One region of the Gordonia sp. McavH-238-E genome, then DNA from elsewhere that is predicted to be linked to it. Evidence: riboswitches for the same ligand, from Rfam matches in the RefSeq annotation. Region 1 holds a riboswitch; each other region holds the start of a gene.
The links. A riboswitch is a leader RNA that binds a small molecule or an ion and turns the genes downstream of it on or off. The one in region 1 is predicted to bind thiamine pyrophosphate.
Positions count from the first base shown of each region.

Region 2: another riboswitch for thiamine pyrophosphate. It lies ahead of thiC (phosphomethylpyrimidine synthase ThiC); the one in region 1 lies ahead of MHN80_RS04260 (TenA family protein).
Region 3: another riboswitch for thiamine pyrophosphate. It lies ahead of thiO (glycine oxidase ThiO); the one in region 1 lies ahead of MHN80_RS04260 (TenA family protein).

Region 1 covers NZ_JAKRFE010000002.1:454,582-465,088, forward strand. Annotated here, with positions in the region: gene MHN80_RS04225 (NADPH:quinone oxidoreductase family protein) at 1-231, opposite strand, end outside; gene MHN80_RS04230 (class I SAM-dependent methyltransferase) at 282-980, shown strand; gene MHN80_RS04235 (SDR family NAD(P)-dependent oxidoreductase) at 1,002-1,760, opposite strand; gene MHN80_RS04240 (alpha/beta hydrolase) at 1,757-2,710, opposite strand; gene MHN80_RS04245 (NAD(P)/FAD-dependent oxidoreductase) at 2,707-4,083, opposite strand; gene MHN80_RS04250 (TetR/AcrR family transcriptional regulator) at 4,277-4,885, shown strand; gene MHN80_RS04255 (LLM class F420-dependent oxidoreductase) at 4,999-5,856, shown strand; TPP riboswitch at 5,886-5,981, shown strand; gene MHN80_RS04260 (TenA family protein) at 5,969-6,679, shown strand; gene MHN80_RS04265 (ABC transporter substrate-binding protein) at 6,676-7,701, shown strand; gene MHN80_RS04270 (ABC transporter permease) at 7,676-8,467, shown strand; gene MHN80_RS04275 (ABC transporter ATP-binding protein) at 8,464-9,285, shown strand; gene MHN80_RS04280 (prenyltransferase) at 9,305-10,360, opposite strand; gene MHN80_RS04285 (class I SAM-dependent methyltransferase) at 10,386-10,507, opposite strand, start outside.
Region 2 covers NZ_JAKRFE010000007.1:55,376-65,882, forward strand. Annotated here, with positions in the region: gene MHN80_RS11780 (acyl carrier protein) at 1-18, opposite strand, end outside; gene MHN80_RS11785 (salicylate synthase) at 64-1,404, opposite strand; gene MHN80_RS11790 ((2,3-dihydroxybenzoyl)adenylate synthase) at 1,561-3,219, shown strand; gene MHN80_RS11795 (GNAT family N-acetyltransferase) at 3,233-3,580, opposite strand; TPP riboswitch at 3,790-3,904, shown strand; gene thiC (phosphomethylpyrimidine synthase ThiC) at 3,896-5,584, shown strand; gene thiD (bifunctional hydroxymethylpyrimidine kinase/phosphomethylpyrimidine kinase) at 5,584-6,504, shown strand; gene MHN80_RS11810 (ABC transporter family substrate-binding protein) at 6,527-8,179, opposite strand; gene MHN80_RS11815 (ABC transporter ATP-binding protein) at 8,176-10,326, opposite strand; gene MHN80_RS11820 (ABC transporter permease) at 10,323-10,507, opposite strand, start outside.
Region 3 covers NZ_JAKRFE010000024.1:19,191-29,697, reverse strand. Annotated here, with positions in the region: gene MHN80_RS24160 (thiazole synthase) at 1-60, opposite strand, end outside; gene thiS (sulfur carrier protein ThiS) at 53-253, opposite strand; gene thiO (glycine oxidase ThiO) at 250-1,314, opposite strand; TPP riboswitch at 1,309-1,419, opposite strand; gene thiE (thiamine phosphate synthase) at 1,467-2,192, shown strand; gene MHN80_RS24140 (hypothetical protein) at 2,516-2,899, shown strand; gene MHN80_RS24135 (NUDIX hydrolase) at 2,917-3,399, opposite strand; gene MHN80_RS24130 (hypothetical protein) at 3,751-5,202, shown strand; gene MHN80_RS24125 (glutamate ABC transporter substrate-binding protein) at 5,208-6,212, shown strand; gene MHN80_RS24120 (serine/threonine-protein kinase) at 6,218-8,812, shown strand; gene MHN80_RS24115 (acetate/propionate family kinase) at 8,929-10,131, opposite strand; gene pta (phosphate acetyltransferase) at 10,128-10,507, opposite strand, start outside.

The DNA of each region.
Region 1 (10,507 bases):
CGTCGATCCCTCGGGCGCCGAGCGCACCACCCCGGCCACCTCGGTTCCGGGCGTGAACGGCGTGGGGACGCGGAGCTGATACTTGCCCTGGCTCATCAGGACATCGGGGAAACACACCCCGCATGACTTCACATCGACGAGGACCTGACCGTCGGCGGGTACAGGGTCCGGGACGTCTTTCAGTTCGAGTCCGGAGGGGCCTGTCTCTGCATTGAGTACCTGAGCTTTCATACGGCTCACCCTACGCGGCGGCGCTCACAGACCCGATAGGATCTGGTGCCATGTCACACCCCACGGCCCAGCTGCCGAGCGCACCGTCCCCCGAACGTCTCCGAGTCGCCGAGGAGGCCCCCGGGTTCATGCCGCTCGACGAGGCGCAGACACTGTTCGAGATCGCCGGAGAGTATCTGTCGCAACCGGATTCGACGAAGGTCGGCGTCGAGATCGGTACATACTGCGGCAAGTCGACGGTGTTCCTCGGTTCCGCGGGCGAGGCACACGGCGCCGTCATCGTGACCGTCGATCACCATCGCGGTTCCGAGGAGCACCAGCCCGGGTGGGAGTACCACGACGAATCGCTCGTCGACGCGCACACCGGCACGCTGGACACCTCGGCACGCTTCCGCCGCACCATGTTCGACGCCGGACTCGACCAGACCGTGGTGGGGGTGCTGGCACCGTCGACGGTCGCGTCGAGGGTCTGGGGCACGCCGGCCGACTTCGTGTTCATCGACGGCGGCCACAGCATGGAGGCCGCACAGAACGACCTCGACGGCTGGGCGCCATGGGTGCGCATCGGCGGCGCCCTGCTCATCCACGACGTCTTCCCCGACCCGGCCGACGGCGGGCGGCCGCCGTACGAGATCTACTGCCAGGCACTGGAAACCGGGCAGTTCACCGAGGTCAGGGTCGAGGGATCGCTGCGCGTGCTGCGTCGCGATTCGGGTGATGTCGGTGCGCCGCTGACACCGAAGGTCTGACGCGCTGCGCCAGTGCGGGCGCTAGGCTTCCGCGGCCAGCGCCCGCACCTTGCCCAGCACGTCGGGATAGCGCTTCAGGTGCGCACCACCGTTGACGTCGAACGCGGCGCCGGTGATCCATCGCGCCTTGTCGGAGGCGAGAAATGCGATGGTGTCGGCGATCTCGGACGTCTCACCGCTGCGGCCCAGCGGGGTGTTGTCGAGATAGTCCTCGGTCAGACCGGGGACGAAACCGATCCCCTCGGTCAGCGGGGTCATGACCAGCCCCGGTGACACCGCGTTGACCCGGACCCCACGCTCGGCGAGTTCGAGGGCGGCGACCTCGACGAGCATCAGCACACCGGCTTTCGAGGCGCAGTACGCGCCCATCCCCGCACCGGGTTGCCGACCGTTGAGCGACGCGATGCAGGTGATCGACCCACCGTCGACGATCCGTCGGCCGGCGTGTTTGACCACCAGGAACGTTCCGGTGAGACAGACGTCGACGGTGTGGCGCCACGCACTCAACTCGAGGTCGGTGAGCGGTCCGGGGTCGGAGAGTCCGGCACAGTTCACCGCGGTGTCGAACTCGCCCACATCCTCGAAAACGGCTGCGACCGAGTCCTCGTCGGTGACGTCCAGCCGGACCGCGCGCACCGCATCGCCTCGTTCGGCGGCGACCGCCTCGGCGCGCACGAGGTCGACGTCGGCGACGACCACCTCTGAACCGGCATCGGCCAACGCGTCGACGGTGGCGAGGCCGATACCCGAGGCGCCGCCGACGACGATCGCCCGACTCATCGGGCCCCGGCCTCGACGGGGTGGCCCTTGGTAACCAGATGCCGTGTCAGGAAACCGATCTCGTGTTTGACGCAGGGTTCGAACCAGTCGTTCCCGGCGAACACGTCGAAGTGGTCGCACGGGTAGTGCCGCACCTCGGCGCGTGCCTTGAAGGCCGTCTTCGACGCGGCGTATGGCGGTGCGACGGAGTCGAAGTCGGCGATCTGGAACAGCACCGGAGCGGAGACCCGATGCGCATACTTGTCCGCGCGGAAGCCCCCGATCTCCAGGCCGACCGAGGCGTCGACCTCGTTGCGCCAGGACGGGCCGGCAATCGCCTGGTAGCTCTCCTGATAACCGGGCGCCGTCAGCGCGGCGCCGGTGTCGCCGGGTTGCCCCACGACTCGCATCATCCTCGGGGCACGTCCGAGGCGTCGCGACACCGCACTGGCCACCGCGGTCGCGGTCGACTTCGCGATCGCCGCCCCGCCGTTCTGCGCGTAGGCGACCCGGCCGGCGGCCGGCCCGTTCACGAAGGGGATGACGGCGATCACCGCGGCAACGTCTTCGCGGTCCGCGGCCACGGTCAGTGCATGGCCACCGGATTGCGAGACACCCCACAGGATGATCCGACCGGGATCGACGCCCGGCTGTTTCTTCGCGGCCACGATCGCGGCACGGTAGTCATCGGCCTGACGTTCCAACGAGATCTGTTGCCGTGGTTCTCCTCCCGACAACCCGAAGCCGCGATAGTCGAACGCCAGCACCGCCAGGCCCGCCTCGGCGAAGCGCTGGGCGTAGGGGCCCAGACCGGAGTCCTTGGTCCCGGCGAAGCCATGGGCCATCACGACGACGGGCCGTGTGCCGTCGACCTCGAAGGGCGACGATGCCGCGCCCGGTAAGAACCAGGCGTCGCACTCGGCGTCCGACGAGGAGAAGCGCACGGTGGTCGCACCGTCCGGTGTGCTCATGCCGAGGCTCCCTTCGAGACCAGTTCGGAAGCGACGCCGGCCCATTCGGTCGGCCCCTGCTGCTGGGCCCGGCGGATGCCCGCCGGGATCTCCTTGGTCCGCATGTTGTGTTCGTACAGATAGTGATCGAGCTGCTGGGTGTGCCGCGGGCGATCGAGCATGTGGCCGGTGTAGTAGTGCATGTCGGCCTCGATCGTCTGCTTCATCTCCGGCACCGACGGGAGCCGGTAGTGACCTGTGGCGTACGCGCCGATCAGGCGGGCCTGACATTCGACGAACGGGAACAGCGTCGGGACCGCTTGCGCGAAACCGGCGAAGACGAGGTCGTCGATCCCCGGGTAGAACATCCGCTTGTACAGGTCGATCCGATTGTCCGGGGCGCTGATGAACTCGGGATCGAAGAACGGGAAGGTGATGTTGTATCCCGTTGCGTAGATGATGATGTCGAAATCATCGGAGGTGCCGTCGTCGAAGTGAACCGTCGACCCGTCGAATCGGTTGATGTTGGGCTTGGGGATGACATCACCGGAGCCGAGCCGGAGCGGCAGCTCGACCGACTGGGTCGGATGTGCTTCGAAGAACTTGTGATTGGGCGTCGGTAGTCCGTAGTCCTCGGGACGTCCTGCCGTCACGGGCTGCATGACCTGGACGAACTTCCGCTGCCACGACGTGGGCAGGTACGGCGTCGACCGGTAGTACTTGTCGGCCGGTTTGCCGCCGAAGTACTTCGGGACGATCCATGCACCCGACCGCGTGGACAGGGTCAGCTTGTTGTCCAGTGCCTTCGACGACAGCTCGACGGCGATGTCGGCCGCGCTGTTGCCGAGTCCGACGACCAGGATGCGCTTGCCCATGAAGTCGTGCGGGGTGCGCGGGTCGATGTAGTGGTGGGCGTGCATCTCGATGCCGTCGAACTCGCCCGGGAAGTCCGGCCACCGGGGGTCCCAGTGGTGCCCGTTGGCGACGACGAGCAGATCGAACCGGCGTCGCTCGCCCAGCTGGGTCTGCAGTTCCCAGCCGCCGCCGTCGAGTCGGGTCGCGTGTTCGATGCCGTTGGTGAACTCGATCGACGAGTAGAGGTCGAAGGCCTCCGCGTACGAGTCGAGATAGGCCTTCACCTGGGTGTGGTGCGGGAAGTCCGGGTACTCGTCGGGCATCGGGAAGTCCCGGAACGACAATTGGTGCTTGGAGGTGTCGATGTGCAACGAGCGGTATGCGCTGCTGTGGCCGTTCGGATTGCCGAACGCCCAGTTGCCGCCGACCCGGTCGGAACTCTCGAAGCATGTGTACGGAACGCCGTAATCGGTGAGCATCTTGCCTGCGGTCAGACCGCTGATGCCGGCCCCGATGATCGCGGTGGTTGGTAAAGGCACACTGCCCCCTCGTCGGACACGTCGTGGTTCGGTCGTATGGGTCTCGGTCATGCGTGTAGACACATTCTGGTTTGTGTCTACACGATGCGACGTATCGTGTACACAGAATCCGCGAACTGTCTACGACGCCGTCGTCCGTTCGCCGGAACCGCCGACGAGTACGCAGCAGTGCGCGCAGACCGTGACCGCAGGAGTGTCCGTGACCGAAGCCCCGACCACCACGGTCCAGGACCGCCTACTCGATGCGACGGAGAAGCTGCTCGCCGACAAGGGGATTCGCGCGACGACGATGCAGCAGGTGGCCGAGACGGCCGGGGTCTCGCGCGCGTGGCTCTATCGGCACTATCCCGACAAACCGTCCATGATCGGTGCCACCATCGTGCGCCTCACCGAGTCCTTCTGGCGGGACGCACGCGCCGAACTCGACGGGATCGACGACTTCGCGGGCCGGCTCACTGCCGGTGTGCGGATCGGCCGCGGCGCGTACGACGACCCCGGAACCCTGCTCATGCGGCTGCGCACCGACGAACCGACCGAGTTCGCCGAATGCGCCGGCGTGGGCGTCGTCAAGCTCGTCCCCGACCTCGCCGCGTTCTGGTTCCCGTTCGTCGAGCACGCCGCGCACCGGGGCGAGATCCATCCTGGACATGACCTGCGCGAGGTGTCCGAATGGGTTGCCCGCGTGCTGATCAGCCTGGGTACGTCGCCGGGTGAGACCGTCGACATCGACGACGCATCCCAGGTCCGACGACACCTCGAGGTCTTCATCCTCCCCGGGTTCCGCACCGATCCACGCCACTGACCGCGTCCGAGCCCCGGTCCTCCTCTGGTCTGAGTGACGCCGATCACCTAGACTGGTGTCCAGTCAACCGTCCGGCCATCCCGGGCGGCCGAACGACGCCGTCGGAGGGCACCATGGATTTCGGGATCGTGCAGTTCACCAGTGATCGCGGATTGAAGCCGCACGTCCTCGCCCCACTCATCGAGGACGCGGGATTCGCTTCCTACTACGTTCCCGAACACGGGCACATCCCCACCAGGCGCGACGCGGCGCACCCGCGCACCGGTGACGAGACCCTGCCCGACGAGCGGTACATGCGCACGCTCGACCCGTGGACATCGCTGGCCGCCGCCGCCGCGGTCACCGAACGCATCCGTCTGGCCACGGCGGTCGCCCTTCCGGTGCAATCGGATCCGATCACGCTGGCCAAGACCATCGCGACCCTCGATCACCTCTCGAACGGACGGGTGACCCTCGGCGTCGGATTCGGCTGGAATCTCGACGAACTCGCGGACCACAACGTGCCGCCGAAGCGCCGGCGCACCATGCTGCGCGAGTATCTCGAGGCGATGTCGACGCTGTGGTCGGAGGAAGAAGCCGAATACGACGGCGAATTCGTGCAATTCGGTCCCAGCTGGGCGTGGCCCAAGTCGACCCAGGCGCACATCCCGGTCCAGGTGGGTGCGGCGGGCAACGAGAAGAACTTCAAGTGGATCGCGCGCAGCGCGGACGGCTGGATCACCACCCCGGGCGAGGAGGACATCGAGGGTTCGGTGTCGCTGCTCAAGCAGATCTGGGCCGACGCGGGTCGCACCGGCGATCCCGAGATCGTCGTCCTCGACTTCCGACCGATTCCCGAGAAACTCGAGAAGTGGCGCGAGATCGGTGTCACGACAGTGCTGTACGGCCTGCCCGACGACTCGGTGGAGCGCGCGACCGGTTACCTCGCGAAACTCGCGGGAAAGTTGGGTATCGCTCCGGCAGTCGTGTAGAGGCCCGAATCCCTCTGCTAGCCTGGGTGCGTTCTGACACGGGGTGCTCCGCAACTGCGGGGCTGAGATGAGACCCGAGAACCTGTCCAGGTAATGCTGACGAAGGGATGTCATGTCTTTGCATGCGCACGCGCCGGATCCCGGCCGCTTCACCGACCACCTGTGGGAACAGACGACAGCTCTGCGAGCGTCGATCGACGATCTCGAATTCCTGCACCGCCTCGGAGACGGCACGCTGCCCCTCGAGGTGTTCCGCACCTACCTGGAGCAGGACTCGCTGTACCTGGCCGGGTACTCGAAAGCACTCGCGATCCTGGCGTCGAAGTCGCCCGACCCGCAGACCGCGGCATTCTGGGCGAACTCGTCGTCGACCGCGGCCACCGTCGAGGTCGCCCTGCACGGCGACCTGCTCGGGGGCGGCCAGTTGCCGCCGCGGCAGGGTGAGCCCGAGCCGTCGACCGCGTGCCTGGCCTATGTGTCCTACCTGATCGCCACCGCAGCGACCGAGTCGTACGCGGTCGGCGCCGCCGCGGCGCTGCCCTGCTTCTGGATCTACGCCGACGTCGGCCGGGGACTGGCGGCGAGCGCCGCCGAGGTCCTCGCCGCCGACCCGAAGCACCCGTATGCCCAGTGGGTGACCACCTACGACGCCCCGGAGTTCCAGGAATCCGCCGCCCGGGCAAGGGAACTGGTGGATGCGGCGGCGGCGTCGGCCGGCGCGTCGGAACGGGCTGCGATGTCCGCGGCGTTCACCATCGCCACCCGGTACGAGCTCATGTTCTGGGACACCGCGCTGAACCCCTACGCATGGCCCGCCGCATGACCGGCCGCGCGCGCCGTGTCCTGGCCTGCCTCGTTGCCACCGTCGCGGTGTTGTCGACGGCCACCGCGTGCGGGTCGGACACCGCCTCCGACAACACCATCCGGTTCGCGCTCGACTGGACCCCGAACACCAATCACACCGGCCTGTTCGTGGCGCAACAGCGCGGGTACTTCGCCGAGTCCGGCCTGGACGTCGAGATCCTGCCCTACAACAACACCTCCGTCGACACCGTCGTGGACGCGGGGAACGCCGAATTCGGGATCAGCACCCACAGTTCGTCCACCTTCTCTCGGGCATCGGGCGCGCACACGATCTCCGTGCTGGCACCACTGCAGCGGTGGGCGACAGGTATCGGTGTCCGCGCCGACCGCGACGACATCACGAGCCCGAAGGACCTCGACGGCAAGACCTATGCCGGGTTCGGTGACCCCGGTGAGGTGGAGACACTCAAGCGGGTGATCCGGAACGACGGCGGCACAGGTGAATTCACCTCGGTCACCCTCGGCACCTCCGCATACGAGGCCGTCTATTCCGGGAAGGCGGACTTCACCGTCTCGTATCTCGCCTGGGAGGGCATCGAGGCCGAGCACCACGGAACGCCGATGAGGTATTTCCACTACACGGACTTCGGTTTCCCGGAGGCCTACGCGATCGTCGTCGACGCCAACGAGGACTGGCTGAACGAGAACCCGGAGCGTGCGGCGACGTTCGTACGGGCGCTGCAACGCGGCTACCAGGCTGCGGCCGATGACCCGGATGCCGCCGCCCGCGACCTCATCGCCGCCAATCCGGGCGCGTTCAACGACGAGAAGCTGGTCGTCGAGAGCCAGCGGATGCTTGCCGCCCAGTACATGAAAGACGCGAACGGCCGGGTGGGCGGGCAGACGCTCGAGCAGTGGGCCGGGAACTCCGGGTTCCTCTACCGCAGTGGGCTTCTCACGGGTCCGGACGGGTCCGCGCTCACAGCCGAGCCGGACTGGTCGACCTACTTCACCAATGATTACCTCGACGCGTCCCGCTAGCACCGGCCTCCGGCGGGCCGCGCCCGCGATCGTGGCGGTGGTGGTACTCGTCGCGGCCTGGCAGGTCTATGTCGACCTCAGCGGGGTCCGACCGCAACTGCTGCCGTCGCCGTCCCGGGTCGCGGCACAGGGGTGGGCGCATCGGGACGAGATCGGGGTGCACGCCGGGGCGACGCTTCAGGTCACCCTGATCGGCTTCGCGGTGTCACTGGTCCTGGCATGGGTACTGGCGATCATCGTCGACTTCTCCCCCACCCTGCGGCGAGCCTTCGTGCCCCTGTTCGTCGCGTCGCAGACATTGCCGATCATCGCGATCGCCCCGCTCATGATCATCTGGTTCGGCTTCGGCGTGCTCCCGAAGGTGCTGGTCATCGCCCTTGTCACCTTCTTCCCGATGGCGATCGGGTTGATCGAGGGGTTCGCGGCCGCCGATCGCGAGGCCGGCGCACTCCTGCGGAGCATGGGCGCCACCCGCCGGCAGATCTTCCGCTACGTGCGCCTGCCGTCCGCGCTCCCCCGGTTCTTCACGGCGCTGCGGATCGGCATCACCTACGCGGTGGTGGGTGCCGTGTTCGCCGAGTACGTCGGCGCCAGCCAGGGGCTCGGCATCTACATGAGCCTCCAGAAGAACTCGTTCCGCACCGACCTCGTGCTCGCGGCCGTGCTGGTGACGGCCGTCATCAGCGTCGGGCTGTATCTGCTGACATTCGCGATCGAACGCGTCGTCGTGCCGTGGGCTCGTGCCGAGAAGACCGAGCCCTCATGACCGACGACGCTCGCCGGCTCGTCGTGGACCGGCTGACGAAATCCTTCCCCCGGAGCGGCCGCGAGCAACCTCCGCGTCACGTGCTCGACGCGGTCTCGTTCACGGCGGAGCCCGGCGAGTTCGTCTCCGTCATCGGACCGAGTGGCTGCGGCAAGAGCACCATCTTCAGCATGCTCGCCGGGCTCGACGTACCCGACTCCGGCAGCGTCACCGTCGGCGGCGACGCCGCGATCGCCGGACACTGCGCGTACATGCCGCAGAAGGATCTCCTGTTCCCCTGGCGCACGATCCTCGACAACACGATCCTCGGCCTGCAGGTACAGGGTGTGCCGGCAGCCGATGCCCGTCGCCGGGCGGCGGAGCTCTTCCCCACCTTCGGGTTGTCCGGGTTCGAGGACGCGCGCCCGTCTCAGCTGTCCGGGGGGATGCGACAGCGGGCCGCCCTGCTCCGCACGGTCGTGCAGAACCGCGATCTGCTGCTGCTCGACGAACCGTTCGGCGCCCTGGACTCGTTGACCCGGACGGAGATGCAGTCGTGGCTGCAGTCGGTCTGGCAACGCTACCGGTGGACGGTGCTGATGATCACCCACGACATCCGTGAGGCCATCTACCTCTCGGACCGGGTCATCGTGTTGTCCGCCCGACCGGCGGCCGTCGTCCGCCAAGCGCGCGTCGAGCTCCCGCGGCCGCGGGAACTCGCGGTCCTCACCTCACCGGAATTCGTTGCGCTCGAAGAGGATCTGCGAGCAGTGCTGCACGACGAGGCCCGGCGCGCCCTTGCCGAGCAGAGCGACTCGGGCTCGACGCTCGCGGAATGACCGCCCGCCGGGTCACCGGTCAGGGTGTCGGTGCGACCAGACGCTGACGGACATCCCGGAAGATCCCGTTCGCGACGCTCGTCCGGCTCACCGCGTCGGCCGCGAGGACGACGGCGGCCGAAGTCCAGCAACTCTTCTCGACCGGCCAGCGCTTGCCGTCGGCGAACACCAGCCCGGTCCAATACGATCCGTCCGGATCACGGAGGTGTTGGATCGAGGCGATGAGCTCGATGGCGTCGGCGGTGTCGCCGAGCGAGTCCAGAGCAAGGGCCAGCTCACAGGTCTCGGCACCGGTCACCCAGGGCCGATGGTCCACGCATCGGACACCCTTGCCGGGGACGACGAACTGTTCCCAGCGGCGAGCGATCAGTTCCTGACCTTCGCGGCCCCGCACGGCTCCGCCGAGGATCGGGTAGTACCAGTCCATCGAATGCTCGGACGGCGGGGTGAAGATCTGCCACTCCTCGCGCCCGACATCGGACCGGATGGCATCCCCGAGCAGGCTGTGTGCGGCTGTCCAGGTCTCGTCGGGCTGGTCCATCTCGCCCGCGATGCGTATCGCACAGTCCAGAGCCTGGAAGATGCTGGCGTTGCCGGTGATCAGGGCCTCGCCGAACATCGCTCCGGTGCGGTGGTCGCCACCCCAGCGAAACGCCCCGTCCTCCCGCTGGAAACGCAGGACACAGTCGATCGCCGACCAGACGACCGGCCACATCTTCTGCAGGAACGCGTCGTCACCGGTGATCAGGTAGTGGTGCCACACCCCGACCGCGATGTACGCGCAGAAGTTGCTGTCGGTCCCGGCGTCCTCGACCTTGCCGCAGACGGTACGGATCGGCCAGGACCCGTCGTCGCGCTGCTTACGTCGCGACCAGTCGTAGGCGGCCTCGGCCTCGGCGTGAAAACCCGTGACCGACAGCGCCATCGCCGATTCGATGTGATCCCACGGATCGGTCTGCCCGCCGGGGAACCAGGGCAGCGCCCCCGACTCCTCCTGCATGCCGACGATCGCGGCGCCGGTGGCGTGCATCTGCTCGGCCGTGACCACACCGGGGACCGCCGGAGCGGTCGTCATGCGACTCCCGTCCTGGAGGGCCTCGTCATGAAGACGCGGTGGCGGTCTCGGGCTTGCGCAGGTACAGGGCCACCGACTTGCCGATGAGCGGGTTGAGCACCTGCTCCCCGACGCGGGTCAGCCACGGCTTGCTCATCATGTCCCAGA
Region 2 (10,507 bases), on a different contig from region 1:
GGTGATGTGGTCGGACATGTGGTGACTCCTGAGATGGGGTGTTCGGTCGAAAGTATCGGGTGATCAGCGCGGGACCACGTACGGGGCGACGCTGCCGAGTTTTTCGCAGGTCTCGGTGAACTCGCGCTCCGGCGTGGACTGCGCGACGATCCCGGCGCCGGCACGCAGCCACGCGCCGTCTCCGGAGGAGAAGATGGTGCGCAGCGCAAGGGTGGCCTCGAGTTCGCCCGTCGATGCCGCGGTGAGGATGGCGCCGGAGTACAGGCCACGACGCCGCGGCTCGAGGCGATCGATCGCCTCCACCGCCGGGGTCTTGGGGATCCCCGACGCGGTGATCGACGGGAAGACGACTTCGAGTGCACGCCAGGGTGATTCGTGAGCAGCGAGGGTGCCGCGGACGGTCGAGGCCAGGTGCTGGACGCTGCCTCGTTCGCGGACCTCCATGAACTCGCTCACCGCGGTGGTGTCGTCCGCTGCGATGGACGAGATCTCGTCGAAGCACGCCCGCACCGACATGGCGTGCTCGGCGATCTCCTTCGCATCGGAGAGGAGGTCGGCGCGCGCCGCCGCGTCCTGATCCGCCGAGATGCCGAAAGCCCTTGTCCCGGCAAGCGGTTCGGTGACCACCGTCCGGTCGTCATGCACCGCGACGACGAGCTCGGGGCTGAATCCGGCGGCCTGGAGGTCGCCGAGCGAGAGCAGATAGCTGCGGGCGGGATTGTTGTCGGCCCGGCCGCGCGCGTAGGTTGCGGGGATGTCCACGTCGAACGGGATGTCGACGGCGCGGGAGAGGATCACCTTCTGATACCGGCCGGCTTCGATCTCGGCGACCGCAGTCGCCACCCGCCCCCGGTAGTCGTCGGGGTCCGCCTGGACATCCACCGGTCGCGACTCTGCCGAAACAGTTGCCTGCGAGGCGATCTCGAGAAGACGACGGGCGCGATCGGCGTCGACGGCGCCGGTGTCGACGCCCTCGGCATCGACGGTCACCTCGAACTCGGGGACGATGAGGTGCGCCAGGACGGTGTCCTCCGGGACGCGGTCGAGGATGCCGTGATAGGGCGCGCAGAAGTCGAAGCCGACCCAGCCGTAGACGCGCCAGTCCGGGATCGACAACGAAGCGGTCGCGGCAGCGAGCGCGTCGGCGGGGTCGCCGCGCCACGGCGTCGTCGTCCGGTCACCCTGATCGTCGACGATGACCTCGCTCCGCGTCACGACCACACGAGCACGCACCCCGGCCGCGAAGGTCCATCGCCGGTCGCGCTCGTAGACGACATGATCGCCGAACTCGCCGGAACCCGCCCAGGCGGCCGTGATCCGCGCAGCATCGGACTCACCCAGCGGCGAGGCGGGCGCGAGCAGGTCGACGAACTGCGCGGCGTGCGATTCGGTTGTCAGCGACATGTCCTTCGTTCCTCCGGTCGTGATGCACTCGAGCACCGATGATCATAGGGAAGCTTAGGGCAGCCTAATCAAACAACCCCCCACGGTCGAGAGCGGGCCCACCGTCCCGCATCGACCGGTAAGGTTACCCTATCCTGGCTGTGTTTGAATGAACTCATGCCGACGCACCTCGACCACGTGACCGATCTGCTCGACGGTTTCTCACCCCACACCGATGCACAGGCCCAGCGATACCGGGACGCGGGTGTGTTCCTCGGCCGCCCGCTGTTCGCGGCCCTCGACGTCGCGGCCGAGCGCTCCCCCGATGCGCCCGCGGTGACCGACGCATCCACCGACGGTCCGCGAACGCTCACCTACGCCGAGTTCCGCGCCGCCACCCTGCGCCGGGCCGCCGGTTTCGTCGACGCCGGTCTGCGGCCCGCCCAACGGGTCGTCCTGCAGCTCAACAACTCCCTCGACTTCGCCGTGACCCTGTTCGGCCTCCTTCGCGCGGGTGTCGTGCCGGTGATGACACTGCCGGCGCACCGGATCACCGAGATCGCCCATCTCGCGACCGGCTCGGGCGCGGTCGCCTACATCGGCGAGGACGGCCGCCGGGGGTTCGACTTCCGCGACCTCGCGGCCGAACTGCAGTCGCGGGTGCCCGACATCGCGCAGGTCTTCATCTCCGGCGATCCCGGCCGGTTCGCGGCGCTGCCCGACGCCGACCCCGCCGCGACCGCGCTCCCCGACGGCCCCGACCCCGGTCTGCCTGCGCTGTTCCTGGTCTCGGGGGGAACCACCGGCCTGCCGAAACTGATCGCCCGCACGCACGACGACTACGACCTCAACGCGCGGCTGTCGGCGGGCATCGCCGGCCTCACCGCCGACGACACCTACCTCGTCGCGCTGCCCGCAGCACACAACTTCCCGTTGAGCTGCCCGGGCATCCTCGGCGTGGTCGGCGTCGGCGGGCAGATCGTCTTCGCCGACAACCCCAGCCCGGACAACACCTTCGACCTGATCGAGCGACACCGCATCACGGTGACCTCGCTCGTCCCCGCCCTCGCGCAACTCTGGTGCGCGGCGACCGAGTGGGAACCCGCCGACATCAGCTCGCTGCGCCTGCTGCAGGTCGGCGGCGCCAAGTTGGCCCAGCCCGACGCCGTCGCCCTCGACGCCGCACTCGGCCCCGTCGCGCAGCAGGTGTTCGGGATGGCCGAGGGTCTGATCTGCTACACCCGTCTCGATGAACCGCGCGAGCTTGTTCACCAGGTGCAGGGTTCGCCGATGTCGGAGCTCGACGAGGTGCGCGTGGTCGACGAGGACGGCGACGACGTCCCCGATGGCACGGAAGGTGAACTCCTGGTGCGTGGGCCGTACACGATCCGCGGTTACTACCGGGCCGCAGCCCACAACGAGAAGTCCTTCACGCCGGACGGTTTCTATCGCTCCGGCGACAAGGTGACGAGGCTGCCGTCGGGCCAACTCGCGGTGACCGGCCGCATCAAGGACACCATCGTCCGAGCCGGCGAGAACGTCGCTGCCGACGACGTCGAGGAGAACCTCCTCGCCCACGACTCGGTCCGACAGGTGGCGGTGGTCGGCCTACCCGACGACGCACTCGGGGAGAAGATCTGCGCCGCCGTGGTGCTCTCGCACGAGCACCCCCCGGCCCAGCCGCTGGAGCTCGCGACCATCCGCACGTTCCTCGCCGAGCGCGGACTCGCCTCGTTCAAACTGCCCGACGCGGTGCGGATCGTGACCACCCTCCCGGTGACCGCGGTCGGCAAGATCGACAAGAAGGTGCTGCGCGAGACCCTGCTCGCCGACTGAGCCGGCGCACCCCTCACACCGGAGCGAGGGTGACGATCCCGGGATGGCTGTCGAGGTAGCGCTTGGTGAACGTGCACACCGGACGCAGCCGGGCGCCCTGTTCGCGGGTGTAGTGCACGACGGTGCGGGTGAGCCGGGTGGCGAGACCGTGTCCGCTGTACTCGTCGTAGAGCACGGTGTGCAGCACGGTGATGGTCGTCTGACCGTCGGCCGTCTCGGTCGTGTAGCCGAGAACGCCGACCAGATCGCCGGCCACCCAGAGTTCGAATCGGTCGCGGTCGGGGTTGTGTACCACCTGCGAGATCTGTTGCAGAATCGACTTCGCCGACTGTGGTGGTCGCTGACGATGCTTGCGGAGCACCCGACCCTCCTCACCTCGTGATCACGGACATCGGACCACCGGCGCGCGCCGCCCTGACTCGACATGACACCCGCCTGTGATCCGGGTCACACGGTACCTTACGGAACCGTAACTGCCGACCCCATGGCTCGGTTGTCGCATATCGATACGGTTCGCCGCACCCTGCCCGCCCGTCCCGTCGGGCGATGTAGGGTTGCGGACGCACGACAACTACACACCGCGGGGGCTCTCACGATGACCGAGGGCTGAGATGGCGACGGGCGGTCGCCGACCGCTCGAACCTGTCCGGGTAATGCCGGCGTAGGGAGATGAGCCATGGGTACATCTGTATCCGCCGCACACAACAGCAGCGCGCCCGCCGATTCCGGGTTCCTGACCCTCGGTCCCATCGAGGGCAGCGTCAAACACCACCTCTCGGTCGACGATCTGCGCGTGCCGCAGCGCCGCATCCACCTCACCAATGGTGAGCATCTCGACGTCTACGACACCTCGGGGCCGTACACCGACGACGCGGCACACATCGATGTCGAGAAGGGCCTCGCACCCATTCGCGACAGCTGGCAGAGGCCCGACCCGATCGACGGCGCGAGCACCCAGCTCGCCTGGGCGCGAGCCGGGATCGTCACCGCCGAGATGCGGTTCATCGCCGCCCGGGAGGGTGTCGACGTCGAACTGGTCCGCTCCGAGGTCGCGATCGGGCGCGCGGTGATCCCGGCGAACCACCGCCACCCCGAGTCCGAGCCGATGATCATCGGAAAGCGCTTCGCGGTGAAAGTCAATGCGAACATCGGTAATTCGGCGGTCCGGAGCTCCATCTCCGACGAGGTCGAGAAGATGGTGTGGGCCACCAGATGGGGCGCCGACACCATCATGGATCTGTCGACCGGCGCAGACATCCACACCACGCGGGAATGGATCATGCGCAACTCGCCGGTCCCGGTCGGCACCGTTCCCATCTACCAGGCACTCGAGAAGGTCAACGGCGACCCCGCCTCACTGACGTGGGAGCTGTACCGCGACACCGTCATCGAGCAGGCCGAACAAGGCGTCGACTACATGACCGTCCACGCCGGCGTCCTGCTGCGGTACGTGCCGCTGACCGCGAAGCGCGTCACCGGCATCGTCTCGCGCGGCGGTTCCATCATGGCCGCGTGGTGTCTCGCACATCACCGGGAGTCGTTCCTGTACACGCATTTCGACGAGCTGTGCGAGATCTTCCGGCGCTACGACATCACATTCTCCCTCGGCGACGGTCTGCGCCCGGGGTCGATCGCCGACGCCGACGACGAGGCACAGTTCGCCGAGCTCCGCACCCTCGGCGAACTGACCACGATCGCCAAATCGCATGGCGTGCAGGTCATGATCGAGGGACCGGGGCACGTCCCCATGCACAAGATCGCGGAGAACGTGCGCTTGGAAGAGGAGCTGTGCGAGGAGGCACCGTTCTACACCCTCGGCCCCCTCGCCACCGACATCGCACCCGCGTACGACCACATCACCTCGGCCATCGGGGCAGCGATGATCGCCCAGGCCGGCACCGCGATGCTCTGCTACGTGACTCCGAAGGAGCACCTGGGACTTCCGGACCGCGACGATGTCAAGGTCGGCGTGATCACCTACAAGATCGCCGCGCACTCCGCCGACCTCGCCAAGGGCCATCCGCGAGCCCAGGAACGCGACGACGCACTCAGCAAGGCGCGCTTCGAGTTCCGATGGACCGACCAGTTCAACCTCGCGCTCGATCCGGACACCGCTCGCGCGTACCACGACGAGACACTGCCCGCCGAGCCTGCCAAGACCGCCCACTTCTGTTCGATGTGTGGGCCCAAGTTCTGCTCGATGCGGATCTCGGCAGATGTCCGCGCCTATGCCGAGGAACACGGTCTCGTCACCGCCGAGGACATCGACCGCACGATCGCGGAGGGCATGGCCGCGAAGTCGGCGGAGTTCACCGAGGCCGGGAACCGCGTGTACCTGCCGCTCGAGACGGTTGGTGGCGAGTGATGCGCACAGTCAACGCGAAACAACGCACAGTCGACGGAGATCGACGCACGGTCGACAAGGAAGGCTTCGTGGAACTCCCTGTTGCGCAGCCCGGTTCTGCTCCCGTTCGGGTCCTGACCATCGCCGGATCGGATTCGGGTGGTGGTGCGGGAATCCAGGCCGACATGCGCACCTTCGCCCTGCTCGGGGTGCACGGGTGTGTCGCGGTGACTGCGGTGACCGTCCAGAACTCGCTGGGTGTCCGCGGTTTCGAAGAGATCTCACCGCAGACCGTGGCGGCGCAGATCGACTCCGTCGCCGGTGACATCGGTGTCGCCGCGGCGAAGACCGGCATGCTCGCGTCGGCACCGATCATCGAGGCCATCGTCGAGCAGTGCGGCGCGAGCGGCATCGGCCGCGATGCATCCGTCCCGCTGGTGGTCGACCCGGTGTGCGCATCGATGCACGGAAACCAGCTGCTCGCCGACTCCGCGCTCGACACGTTGCGTCACAAGCTGTTCCCCCTCGCCACGGTCGTGACACCCAATCTGGACGAGGTCCGCTTGATCACCGGCATCGAGGTCACCGACGCCGATTCGCAGCGCGATGCCGCCAGAGCACTGCTCGATCTCGGGCCGCGGTGGGCCCTGGTCAAGGGCGGGCACCTGCGGACGTCGGATCGGTCCCCGGACCTGCTCTACGACGGTGACCAGTTCATCGAACTCAGTCATGAGCGGATCGACACCCCGCATGATCACGGCGCGGGCGACACCCTCGCCGCGGCGATCGCGAGCGCCCTCGCACACGGCTACCCGGTCCCCGAGGCGGTCGGTTTCGGAAAGGGTTGGGTCACGCGCTGCCTGGCCGCCGCCTATCCGCTGGGTGCCGGCCACGGCCCGGTCAATCCGTTGTGGCGACTGAGCGCGGGGCCCGCGGACTAGCCGACCGTCCGGTCGCTCCCCGTCATTTCTCCCAGCCGATGTCCTCGATCGGGCCGATGTAGAACTGACCCGCCCCGTAGTTCGCCAGCCCTTCCTTCACCGCCACCATGGCGGGACCGTTGAACAGTGGCAGGTTCGAGAACTGCTGGAACGCCTCGTGTTCGACCCGGTTCCCGGCGGCTATCTGTGCTGTCGGGTCACCGATCTGCGACATGGCCTCGATCTGCGCATCCAGCTCGGGTGTCCCCGCGCCCGCGGGGTTGAATTGCGAGTCGCTGCACCAGACCTGACAGAAGTAGGCCATCCCGAACGGATCGCTCGAGGAGAAGCCCATCATGAACAGGTCGAACTCCTTGTTCACCACGACCTTCGAGAAGTCCGCTGACGGTCGTTGGGTCACGACGAGGTCGATGCCGACCTTGCCCAGGATCGCCTGCAGGGCGCGTGACAGGTTGGCGCTGGTGGTGTCGTCGCCGACATTCGGCAGGGTCAGTGACAGCCGCGTCCCGTCCCTGGTCCGGATGCCGTCGTCTCCGATGCGCCACCCCGCCTGGTCGAGCAGACCCGAGGCGCGATCCGGGTCGTAGGAGACCACACCGGCCAGGTTGTCCCGATAGCCGGGTTGGAACGGATACAGCGACAGCGATCCGGGAAGTTCCTCGGTGTAGTTGAGACCGGTGAATCGGATGCGCGCCAGTGTTTCTCGGTCGATCGCCGTCATCACCGCCTCGCGCACGGCCCGATCGGCGAGGATCGGGGCGTCCAGGTTGAGCGCGAGCAGGGCCTGCTGAGGCGAGGCGGCCGTCCGGATGTCGATCCCGTTCATGGTCAGCACGCGGGCACGGGCATCCTTCGCCGCCACTCCGGCGACGTCGATCTCACCGTTCTGGAAGGCGTTGAGTGCAGCCTGCGACTCGAGCTGCCGGAACACCCGCCGGTCGAGTTTGCCCGGCTTGCCCCACCATTTCGGATTGCGCTCGAACACAACCGTTCCCGCGTTCGGATCGTAGGACGCGATCGTGTACGGCCCGGCTCCCCATTCGGGGTGCGGGTTCGTGACGTATCCCTTGTTGTAGGTGTCCGGGGAAGTCGCCTTCGGATGAAGCACCAGATTGAACAGACCGTCCGGCCACGCACACACGCCGTCGAACCGCACGATCGCCTGCCGGTCGTCGATCCCCCGGGTGACCGAGCCGATCTGGCTGTACCCGTCGGTCGAACTCACGATGTATCGGTCGTCGATTCCCCTACTGGTCCGCCAGGTCTCGACGAAGGCCCGATAGTCGATGGGCGTCCCGTCGTTGAAGAACGCCCGCGGATTGATGGTGTAGGTGACCACGGTGTCGCCGTCGACGGTCTCGGCGCGGACATCGGTGAGGTAGTCGGGGTTGGGCGAATACTCGCCGTCCGGTGAGAAGTAGGCCAGATTCGGGTTGTACCACCGCCACAGCGCCAGAGTGTAGGCCGAAGCGTCGGCGTGGAAGGTGTTCCACTGCGCGGACACCTCGGTGATGGCGGTCGTGAGACTGCCCCCGTCGCGGAGGTTCTCGCGCGGCTGCGGATTCAGCGACGCGCCCTCGGTGGTCACCGCTGACGTGTCGAGCGCGGCACCGCATCCCGCGACGGACCCGACCGCGATCACCACCACCGACACTAGGATCCAGAACCGTCTCACGTCGATCCCCCCGGGCCGGGGTCGAGCTCCACGAAGTGGCAGGCCGCTCGGTGATCGGTGTGCGGATCCTGCACGGTCGTCCGCAATCGGGGGGTGACCGAGCGGCAGAGTTCGCGTCGCGCGTCGTCGAGGTCCCGGTGCAACGGGCAGCGGGCGGCGAAGCTGCACCCGACGATGTCCTCGGTGGGACTGGGTTGTTCGCCCCTCAGCACGATCGGCCGACGCTCGCGTTCGATTCGCGGGTCGGGGATCGGGACCGCAGACAGCAGGGCCCGTGTGTAGGGGTGCAACGGCCGGGTGAAGACGCGTTCGGTCGGCCCCGCTTCGACGATCGCCCCGAGATACATCACCGCGATCCGGTCCGCCAGCTGGCGCACCACCGACAGGTCGTGCGCGACGACGAGGTAGGCGACGTCACCGTCGGACTGCAACCGCCGGATGAGGTTGACGATGTCGGCCTGCACGGAGACGTCCAGCGCGGACAGCGGTTCGTCGAGGATGATCAGTTCCGGATCGGTGGCCAGGGCCCGGGCGATGGCCAGTCGCTGTTTCTGCCCGCCCGAGAACGCGGCCGGGAACCGGTCGGCGTGGACGGGGTCGAGGCCCACCCGAAGCATGAGATCGGTGACGGCGCGCTCGGTCTCGGCCTTCGGGTGGCCGAGCGCACGGAGTGGTTCGGCGACGATGTCGAAGGCGGTGAAGCGTGGGTCGAGAGCGTCCGAGGGGTCCTGGAAGACGATCGACACCTTCTGGCGCAGCGCTCGTGCGGCACGCGAGCGGACCGACGCCGGGTCGACGCCGCCGATGCGGATCACGCCGGCCGGCTGGGCGAAGTTCATGATCTCGAGCAGGGTCGTGGACTTCCCGCTTCCCGATTCGCCGACGATCGCCATCGACTCACCGCGTCGTACATCGAAGGAGATGTCGTCGACCGCGCGGACCGAACCGACGGGGCGCCGAAGCAGGCCGCTGGTGAGCGGAAAGACCTTGACCATCCGTTCGACCTCGAGAACTGTTGCTGACGAACGATCTTCGTCGCCTCGAGGGGACGGCGCACCGAACCCCGGCGTGTCGAACACCGGTCCGTCGAACACCGGGGTTCCGCCGAGCCGCCCGTCCGCTCCGATCTCGTCGGCACGGATGCAGGCGGCGCTGTGCCCGGGAGCCGTGTCGTCCTCGACACCGTCGCCGTCCCCCACGAGTGGTCGCAGTTCCGGTTCGGCGCGCAGACAGTCGTCGACCGCGAGTGGACATCTCGGTGCGAACGGGCAGGCGTCGTCGAGGTCGATGAGAGCCGGTGGCGCACCCGGGATCGGGGTGAGCGTGTCGGTTCGGCGGTCGACCCGCGGAACCGCGCCCAGCAGACCGATCGTGTACGGCATCCGCGGACGGACGAATATCGGTTCGACATCGGCGGTTTCGACCGCCCGACCGGCGTACATCACCACGACGTCGTCGGCGGTGCCGGCGACCACCCCCAGATCGTGGGTGATCAGCAGCATGGCGGCACCGGTCTCCCGCTGCGCGGTGCGCAGGACCTCGAGGATCTGCGCCTGGATCGTGACGTCGAGTGCGGTGGTCGGTTCGTCGGCGATGATCACGGCGGGATCGTTGGCGATGGCCATCGCGATCATCACCCGTTGCCTCATCCCGCCGGACAATTCGTGCGGAAAGGACCGGGCACGCCGCGCCGGATCCGGGATGCCCACGAGATCGAGTAACTCGACCGCTCGTGCCCACGCCTGCTTGCCGGAGAGCTGCCGGTGAGCGCGCAGGGCCTCGGAGATCTGGGCGCCGACGGTGAACACTGGCGTGAGCGATGACAGCGGGTCCTGGAACACCATGGCGATCTCCGAACCCCGGATCGCCGAGAAATCCCGATCCGGCAGGCCCACCAGTTCCCGGCCGCGCAGGGTCACCGAACCCGAGACCCGCGCGGCATCGGGCAGTAATCCGAGAACGGCCAACGCCGACACCGACTTTCCCGAACCCGATTCGCCCACGAGCGCCGTCGTCCGACCGGATCGGAGCTCGAGGTCGAGGCCGCGGACCGCGTTCAATGCGCCGGCCTCGGTGTCGAAGTCCACCCGCAGATCGCGGACCTCGATGACCGCCGGCTGCACGGCGGAGCCGACCGCGCCGATCATCGCCCGGCCTCATCGGTGGGACGGTGTCGACGGGTCGACGCCCGGGAGGTCGGGTCGAAGGCATCGCGCAACCCGTCGGCGATCAGCGCCATCGACACGGTCAGCAATGACAACACCCCTGCCGGAAACCAGAACAGCCACGGGGAGGCGGCCAGTGTTCCCGCCCCGGCCTGCAGCAACG
Region 3 (10,507 bases), on a different contig from region 1:
CCGAGACGAGAACTCGCGGCCGCCGATCCGCAACGGGTCGGGTGTCAACTGGTCAGCCACCCTGCACCGCCGTGACGATCTCGACGACGGCGCCATCGGTCATGGTGTGCCGGTCCCAGCGGCCGCGCGGGACGACCGCGCCGTCCACCGCGACCGCGATCCCGCGATCCGGCAACCCGAGTCCGGCGACCACATCGCGCACCGAGGCGTCGGCCTCGACGTCCACTGTCTCGCCGTTCACCGTGATACTCATTCCTCGACTCCTTCCAGGATCGACAGGACCCGCTCCGCGGTACCGGGAGCGAGGACGATCCCATTGCGTCCGTGCCCGGTCGCCACGACCGTGCGGGCGTCCACGCGGGTGACGAGCGGTAACCCGTCGGCGGTGCACGGCCGCAGGCCGGCCGCCGCTTCGGTCAGCTCATACGTCCGCAGCCCGGGCATCACCTCGATCGCGTCGGCCAGCAGGTCGGCGACCCCACCGGCCTGCGGCGTCCGGTCGGCCATCCCCTCCGCCTCGTACTGGGTCGCCCCGACGACGACCCCGTCCTCGCGCGGGACCACGTACACGGCGCGGCCGTGCAGGCGAGCCCGGACGACGTGGTCGGGCGGGGGCACCGACCACCGCGTGCGACGAAGCCGCAGGATCTCCCCCTTGGCCGGGTGCAGGTCGACGTCCGGCCACAGTGCCGCGGTGCCGAGTCCGGCGGCGAGCAGGACCTGCGCGTCAGGGCCCAGGTCGTCGACATCGGACAGGGACTCGAGGCGAGCGGAGACGAGCTCGACGCCGGCACTGGTGGCCGCGGCGCGCAGCGCCTCGAGCAGTCGGCGGTTGTCCACCGACCATTCCCCGATCGCGCGGTAGCCACCGACGAGTCGAGAACTCAGTGACGGTTCCAGTGTTCGGATGTCGCGGCCGGTCACCGGCTGCAGCGCGGCATCGGTGCCGGGCTGACCGGACCAGACGAAGTCGGCGAGGTGCCGCAGATACTCGATGTCGGTGGCCGAGGCCGCGACGAAGAGCGAGTCGGTGGCGGTGACGACGGCCGGATCGTCGAGTCGCTTCACGAGCGCAGGCCAGCGGCGGACCGACTCGACCGACAGGGCGAGCGATGCCTCCTCGCCGGGGATTCCCTCGCCGAGCGAACCGAGCATGCCGCCCGCGACCCACGAGGCGCGCTCCTCGGTGCCGGCGTCGAGTACGCGAACCCGCCACCCGGCGTCGGCCGCGGCGAGCGCGCACGTCAACCCGATGACGCCGCCGCCCACGACCGTGAGCGGGCGGTGCGCAGGCTTCTGCTGAGGGGAATTCACGCTGGAATCACCTTCCTTCGCCGGAATGACCCGGATCAGGTTCGACGGTCAGCGGATGGGTCCGCACTCTCAGCCCGGCCGATCCGGACTCCCGTGTGTTCGTGCGGTCCACCCTACGCCCGGGCCTCGGGCGTCCGGTTAGCCTGGTCGGCGTGACGACCCCGAACCCCACCACGTCAGCGTCCGCGGACTCCGGCCGCGCGGCGGACCGTCGTCGTCGGCTCTCCGCGGCCCGCCTCTACCTGTGCACCGACGCCCGGCGCGAACGCGGCGACCTCCTCGACTTCGTCGATGCCGCGCTCGCGGGCGGCGTCGACATTGTGCAGCTCCGTGACAAGAACTCACCGGGCGAACGCGAGTTCGGGACCCTCGAGGCGCGGGAGGAACTCGAGATCCTCGCCGGGATGCGGGCCGTCGCCGATGCGCACGGCGCATTGCTGGCGGTCAACGACCGCGCCGACATCGCGGCGCTCTCCGGCGCCGATGTCCTGCACGTGGGACAGGGCGACCTCGCGGCGTCGGCGGCCCGCCGGATCGTGGGCCCGGACGTCGTCATCGGCGCCTCGACCCATGACTCCGACCAGGCCGCCGCCGCGATCGCCGACGAGGACGTCGACTACTTCTGCGTCGGCCCGTGCTGGACCACGCCCACCAAACCCGGCCGCGCCGCCGCCGGCCTCGACCTCGTCTCCGCCACTTCGGAAATGCTGTCGGGGACACCACAATCGCCGAAGCCGTGGTTCGCCATCGGCGGGATCGACGCCGGCCGCGTCGGCGAGGTCACCGCACTCGGCGCCGAGCGCATCGTCGTCGTCCGAGCCATCACCGCGGCCGCCGACCCGGCCGCCGCGGCCCGCGACCTCGCCGGGATGCTGTAGCGGCTCACCGCCGGCGTCGGGCAAACACGTTTGCCCGGTCGATACCTCGGGTCTATGGTGGACCGATCATGTTGTGCATCACGAGCGTTCTCGTAACCCGCCGCAGCGGGGTCTGACTCTGACCGACCCCCCGCTGCGGGTCGGTTGCGCTCTCCAGTCGGTCATCCGTTCTTCGACCGAAATCGGTTAATGAGATGCACCCTCTTCATCTGTCCCATCCATCCTGTTCGTGGCATCAGTGCGGCGACCGCCGCGGTGACGATCTGTTCACCGAGCGGTACGGACGTCCGCTTCCCCCTGGAATGCACGAGGAGGCGACCGGGATGACCTGGCAGGAATTCACCGACGAATACTCCCGTGGCGGCGCGATCAGGCTCGGATCATGGTCGGTCGTGTCGTGTCCGGGCGACCTGGTCGAGTGCCGGGCGACGCTCGCGATCGCCGACCGCATCAGGTCGTGCAGCGCGGTCGCCGCCGGTCCGGTCGGCGCGATGACCTCGATCCTCCACGACGTCGGCGCCCCGGTTCAGATCGTCCGCCTGCATCAGCGGGTGGTCGACGGCGTGGTCACGACGTTCCTGCTGTGCGAGAACGACGGCCGCCAGGCGTGGGCCGCCGGCGAGGGTGCGAGCGGCGACGAGGCGAACGTCCACGCCCTGATCGCGGGCGCGAACCGTCTGCTGGACGCCGATCGTGTCGGGGTCTGACGGGTAGGGAGCGGGACTCAGCTCTGGGGGTCGAGCATCGCGATGCGCTCGCGAAGCGTGGGCCAGGCGAGCCCGAACGCCGGGTGCAGCGGCAGCTGGTCGACGCGCTTCTCGTCGACCCACCGCAGCTCGGTGGATTCGAAGTTGGCGACCGTGCGGACCGGCGAATCGGTCTCGGCGATCACGGTCGTGTAGGTCCATCCGCCGGGTGACTCGTGGGTGACGACGGCCGCGACGACGCGCAGATCGTCGCCGGTGATGCCGGCTTCTTCCTCGGCTTCGCGAATCGCCGTGTCGACGGCGCCTTCGTGCGAGTCGCGCGCGCCGCCGGGCAGCGCCCATGTCCCGCCCTGGTGCGACCAGGCGGCGCGATGCTGGAGGAGCACACCGGTCGATCCCTCCGGCAACGGCGCCCGCAGCAGCAGACCTGCCGCGCCGTGGACACCCCAATATCGTGAACCGTCGGGATCGATCACCCAGCCGTCGCCGTCGCCGCGCACCACGCCTCCTCGCAACCCGATCGCGTCGACCGGGTGCCTCCACCGTAAGTGAGACGCGCGCCACCTGCCAGGGAGTCCGCGCAGCGCTTGCGGATCCCGGGTGGCGAACCCTGAGGCGACCCGGTTGCACGCACTGCGAGCCGAACGGTCGAGGTCGGCGACTCGGGGCCGGTCGAGCCCGGAGGAACCCCGCCCGATGGCATAGGGTGAAACACGCACGACCCGGTGAACGATGACCCAGATGACACAACACCTGGCGTTGATCGCCCGGTCACGCGAATCCGGAACGGGGAACCGGTGACCGTACGACCGCACCGGAGACGATCCAGCGTTCGAGAAGGGATCAGGTAGGTGACCGGCGACGCGTCCTCCGTGCGGACGGCGCTGACGCGTGGCGGTCGCACGATCCGACCGGCGCAATCCTCACCCCCGATCCGACAGGTGCTCGCCGACCGGCGCGAACTCGTCGCCACGGCCCGGGAACGCGCCCAGTCGCCCTTCCAGACCCTCCGGCACTTCGCGGTCACCACCCCCGGCAAACTCATCATCATCTGCGGCATCCTGGCGCTCGGCTGTCTGAGCACCGGGCTGTACGCGTCGACGGTTCTCGAGGACCGCACCCAGACCCTGCAGCGCCTCATCGATCGGACCGAACCGCTCGCCGAGGCCGCACAGGTCCTCTACAGCTCGCTGTCGATCGCCGACGCCTCCGCGAACGCCGCGTTCATCTCGGGCGGTCTCGAGACGCCCGAGTTGCGGCAGCGCTACTCCGACGCGCTGGCGACGGCGTCGTCGTCGTTGATCCTGGCGACCGGTACGTCCAGCGAACCCGGTTCCGGCATGGCGTCGGACCGGGCGGAGCAGGCCGTCAGCGCCGACCTCGAGACCCTCTCCACGTCGATCCCGGTGTACAGCGGTCTCATCGAGACGGCGCGAACCAACAACCGACTCGGCAACCCGGTCGGCTCGGCGTACCTCGGCCAGGCGTCGTCGATGATGCAGGACGAGATCCTCCCGGCCGCACAGCGCCTGTACGAGCGGCGGTCGATGGCCATCGCCGATCCCCAACACACGCTCACCCGCCCGCCGTGGACCGTGTACGCGCCATTGTTGTTCCTGCTCGCCGCGCTGGTGCTGACCTCGCGTTACCTCGCGCGCCGAACCCGCCGCCGGTTCAACCTCGGGATCGTCGCGGCCATCTTCGCCCTCAGCATCGGGACGCTGTGGCTGCTCGCCTCCGGCCTGATGTCGGTGGCGGCGACCAGCGACGCCCGCACCGAGGGCGCCGACCCGCTCCGCGACCTGACCGCTGCCCGCATCCTCACCCAACAGGCCCGGTCGGCGGAGACGCTGTCGCTGATCCGCCGCGGCGACCAGGGCGGACTCGAACGCAGCTTCTCCGCGGCGACCAGCGAGATCGGCAACATCGTCGACGACGTGCGCGGCGGAACCGAGGACGGCGACAGTGCGGTCACCGCCGAGCAGCTGGACACGGTGACCGCGGCGCTGACGGAGTGGAAGCGCACCGACGCCGCCGTCCGCCGCTACATCCAGACCGGGAACTTCGGTCTCGCCCGCCTGCACACCGTCGGCGACGGACCGGACAGCTCCGCGCGCGCCTACACCGCGGTCGACACCGCGCTGGTCGACGCGATCACCACCGCCCGGAACTCGTTCCGCGACGACATCAACACCGCGCAGCGCGTCCTCGGGTTCACCGGCACCGGCATCCTGCTGCTCACCGTCTTCGCCGGTGTCGCGATCGTGGGCGGTCTCATCCCCCGGATCCGGGAGTACCGATGACGACCATGCCCGCACCTCATACCCCGTCACGTCACCGCGTGCTGACGTTCGTGGTCCTGCTCGCGCTCACCGGCCTCGTCGCCACGGGGTGCGTGCGGTTTCCCGCACCCGAATCGCCCCCGCCCACCGCCACCGCCGGACCACCGGTGCTGCCCGGCGTCCAGGTCGACGTGCCGGTCGAACCACTGCCGAGTTCCGAGGCCTGCAATGCGACCCTGACACTTCGGCCGCCCGCCCAGATGCCGCTCCCGCGCCAGATGCCGCCGAACTCGACGATGGCCGGGATCCTGGAACGCGGCCGGCTCATCGTCGGCCTCGACATCGGCTCCAACCTGTTCAGCTTCCGCGACCCGATCACCGGCGACATCCAGGGCTTCGACGTCGACATCGCGCACGAGATCGCCGGCGCCATCTTCGGCGACGACCGTCGCGTCGAGTTCCAGGTCCTGAGTTCCGCCCAGCGGATCGACGCCCTGCGGGACATGACGGTCGACGTGGTGATCAAGACGATGAGCATCACGTGCGACCGGTTGCGCGACATCAGCTTCTCGGCTCCCTATTACGTTGCCTCGCAGCGCATTCTGTCATTCCGGAATTCGAATGTCACCGGCCCGGCGCAGCTGGCGGACAAGCGTGTCTGCGCGGCGCGCGGGACGACCTCGATCGGCCGCATCCAGGCCATCCAGCCCCGCGCCACCATCGTCAGCACGACGACCTGGGCCGACTGCCTGGTGCTGATGCAACAGGGGCAGATCGACGCGGCGACCACCGACGACGCCATCCTCGCGGGTCTGGCCGCCCAGGACCCGTGGTTGCGGGTCGTCGGCCCCAGCCTCGGGGAGGAGTTCTACGGCGTCGGAATCCCGAAGGGCCAGGACGACATGATCCGGTTCGTCAACGGGGTCCTGGAGCGCATCCGCGTGACCGGTCGCTGGCAGGAGATCCGCGACCGGTGGTTGTCCATCCTCGACAGCGGGTACGGCGCGCCCCAGCCGTACTACCGGGACTGATGCCCATGGACGGCGCAGCGCGCAACGATCACGACACCGACGATGTCCGCCACGATCAGGCGGGCGACGATCGGGGCGGTGACGATCGGGGCGGGGACGATCGGGGCGAGGACCTCGGCACCCAGCGTGTCTCGCTCGACGCGCTTCTCGGCGAGGACGAGGTCGGGCAGGACGAGATCGGGCAGGACGAGGTCGGCGAGGTCGGCACCCAGAAGGCCGACCTCGCGGCGCTGACGGCCGGCTCCGACGACACCACCGACCCGCGGCCCGGTCGGCGCACCGACCCCGATGTCGGAACACAGGCTGTCGCACCGGTGTTCACCGTCGGGGTGGACCCCGACGATCGGACCGACCGCGTCGTGCGGTCCCGTCCGGCCGTGCCCCATCCGGAGCCCGACTCGGGTCCGCTCGGCCGGCGACTCGTGCCGCGGCGCCGTCCTCCGGTGCACGAACGCAGGCTCGGCAGCGGCCTGGTCGAGATGCCGAAGATCACCGACATCGAACCCGAGGACGCCGTCATCGACGACCCGGTGATCGCCGACAACAAGCGGTTCTGCTGGCGCTGCGGCAAACCGGTCGGCCGCGTCGAGGGCGAGGGTGCCGGACCGCCGACCGGTGATTGCGGGAACTGCGGCGCCCGATACTCGTTCGTTCCCGGTCTCGCTCCCGGCACACTGGTCGCCGACCAGTACGAGATCGCCGGTGCGATCGCCCACGGCGGCCTGGGCTGGATCTACCTGGCCATCGACCGCAATGTGAGCGATCGGCCCGTCGTCCTCAAAGGCCTGCTGAACTCCTCGGATTCGGAGGCACAACGCGTCGCGGTCGCCGAGCGGCAGTTCCTGGCCTCGGTGAATCATCCCGGGATCGTCAAGATCTACAACTTCGTCGAGCACGTCGACGACGATGACCGCTTCGGCTACATCGTGATGGAGTACATCGGCGGTCAGACGCTCAAGCAGATCACCGCAGGAGACCCGGACAACTCGTTGCTCTCGGTCGAGCAGGGTCTGGCCTACATCCTGGAAGTGCTTCTCGCCGTGGGCTACCTGCACTCGGTCGGCCTGGTCTACAACGACGTCAAGCCCGAGAACATCATGGTCGGCAGTGACGAGGTGAAGCTGATCGATCTCGGTGCCGTCTCCCCGATCAACGGTTACGGGCACCTCTACGGCACGCCCGGGTTCCAGGCGCCGGAGATCGTCAAGACCGGACCGCAGATCGCGACCGACATCTACAGCATCGGACGTACCCTCGCGGTCCTCACCGTGCCGATGGAGATGCGCCACGGCCGCTACGTCGACGGCCTGCCCACCGCGTCGAAAACGCCGCTGTTCCGGAACAATCCGTCGTATTACCGCCTCTTGCAGCGCGCCACGGCGCCCGATCCGGCCGACCGCTTCGTCTCCGCGGAGGAGATGAGCACGCAGGTGCTGAACGTGTTGCGCGAGACGGTCGCCGTGCACACCGGCGTTCCGCGTCCAGCGCTGTCCACGGTGTTCACCCCGCAACGTTCGACCTTCGGCACCGACCTCATGCTCGCGCCCGTCGACGGCTTCTTCGACCCCGATCAGGCGGCGTTCTACGACCCGGTGGACATCGCCAACGCGCTGCCCGTCCCACTGGTCAACCCGCTCGACCCGGCCGCGAGCCTGCTCACCTCGGCGGCGCTGTCGGATCCGCGCCAGACCCTCGACTCCATCAACACCGCCCGTGCAGAGGGTTTCGCGTCGCTCTTCGGCGGCCGACCGGTCAAGAACGCCCACCCCTCTCGGGAGATCGATCTCGCCGAGGCACGCGCTCACCTGCAACTCGATGACGTCGACACCGCGCTCGCCCTCCTGCAGGAAGTCCGGGCCCACCATGGCGATTCGTGGCGGGTCGAGTGGTACATGGGCATCTGCGCGCTGATGAACGACGAGCCCGAACTCGCCTACGAGCGCTTCGACGAGGTCCTCGGCGCGATGCCCGGCGAGGTGGCACCGAAGCTCGCCGTCGCCGGTACTGCCGAACTCATCGGCCGCTGGCTGGCCGACGAGAAGGGGCCCGCGAAGTCCGCGGACAAGATCGCCAAGCTGTATGACGTTGCGCAGCACCACTATCACGACCTGTGGCTCACGGACCACAGCATCGTCACCGCCGCCTTCGGACTGGCCCGGCTCGCGGTGGCCGCCGGTGACATCGACGCCGCCATCCAGCCGCTCGACGAGGTGCCGGCCACCAGTCGCCACTTCAACACCGCACGCGCGACGGCGATCATCGCGCTCGTCCACGGCCGGCCCACCACGCAGGTGACCCGTGAGCAGATCGTCGAGGCGGCCCGACGTCTCGAGCAGATCCCGGACACCGAACCACGTAAGGCCCGGATGCTGCTGATCGTGCTGGGCACGGCGCTGGGCTGGATCCACGACAACCCCGAGGATGCCGCACAGGACAAAGAACCCTCGACGTTGCTCGGATTCCCGTTCACCGAGTACGGGATTCGCACCGGCACCGAGCGCTCGCTACGTCAGCTGGCCCGTCTGACCCGCACCAACCGTGCCCACCGGTTCATGCTGGTCGACCTCGCCAACTATGTCCGGCCGAACACTCTGTTCTAGGACGACCGACCCAACCTACCGTTCGCTCAAGCCCACCACTTTTCCGTAAACCCACCGCCACACCGGCCGCTGGGTTTACGGAAAAGGGGTGGGTTCTGGCGCCCTCGCGGCGGGTGTCACTCGCCGACCACCGCCGCCGATTGCCGCGCGATGGCGAGCTCTTCGTTGGTCGGCACGACGAGCACCTCCACTGCACTGCCATCCGCCGAGATCCGACGAGCAGCCTTGCCGCGCGCAGCGTTCCGCTCCTCGTCGACGACGATCCCGAACCCTTCCAAGCCCGCCAACGCACGAGAGCGAACGACTGCCGAGTTCTCCCCCACCCCCGCCGTGAAGGTGATGGAATCGACGCGGCCGAGGGCGAAGGCGTAGGCGCCGACATAGCGGCGCAGGCGGTGGATGTAGACGTCGAAGGCGCGTCGGGCGGCGTCGTCGCCGGAATCCATCAGCTCCGTGATGGCGCGGAAGTCGTTCTCCCCGCACAGGCCTCGAAGTCCCGACCGTTTGTTGAGCAGCGTGTCGATCTCGCCGACGGACAGGTTCGCCACCCGGTTCAGGTGCAGCACGAGCCCGGGATCGAGATCGCCGCTGCGGGTTCCCATCACCAGCCCCTCGAGCGGCGTCATGCCCATGGAGGTGTCGATGGGCTGCCCACCCGCGATGGCCGACGCCGACGCGCCGTTGCCGAGATGCAGCACGATCTGGTTCAGCGACGCCGGGTCGCGGTCCAGGAACTCGGCCACCCGCCCGGACACGTACTCGTGGCTGGTGCCGTGAAACCCGTAGCGGCGGATGGCATGCTCGTCGGCGACCGCACGGTCGATCGCGTACGTCGCGGACGCATCCGGGAGTCCGTGGAAGAAAGCGGTGTCGAAGACCGCGACCGACGGGACGTCCGGCAGCAACTCCTGCGCGGCCAGGATTCCGACCAGATTCGCGGGATTGTGCAACGGTGCCAGCGGAGAGATGCGCTCGATCTCCGAGATCACCTCGGGGGTGACGACGGTCGGCTCGTAGAACGACCTGCCGCCGTGGACAACCCGATGCCCGACCGCGCTCAGTCCCGCGTCCGCCAGATCGGTTCCGTTGTCGGCGAAGAACCGCTCCGCACGCCGGACCGCGGCGAGATGATCGTCGAGTTCCATTGTCTCGGTGACCGTTTCGCCGTTCTGTTCATGCGTCATCGACGAGCCGGTGTCGCCGATCCGCTCCGCGATGCCCTCCGCGAGCACCGTGCCGTCGGCCGGTTGCACCAGTTGATATTTCAACGACGACGAGCCGGCGTTGAATACCAGCACCGCACCGGACGCCGCGCTCATCGACGATCCTCCTCGTCGGCGGCGCCGGCGTTCTCGGCGATCGGGTCCACACCCTCCTGCTGGGCTTGGATCGCGGTGATCGCCACGGTGTTCACGATGTCGGAGACGAGGGCTCCGCGACTCAGATCGTTGATCGGTTTGTTCAGGCCCTGCAGCACCGGTCCGATGGCGATGGCTCCGGCGCTGCGCTGGACCGCCTTGTACGTGTTGTTGCCGGTGTTCAGGTCGGGGAAGATCAGCACGGTCGCGCGACCGGCGACCGGCGAGTCGGGCATCTTGGTCTTCGCCACCGAGGGTTCCACCGCGGCGTCGTACTGGATCGGCCCCTCGACCAGCAGCTCGGGTTCCCGCTCCCGCACGAGTTCGGTTGCGGTCT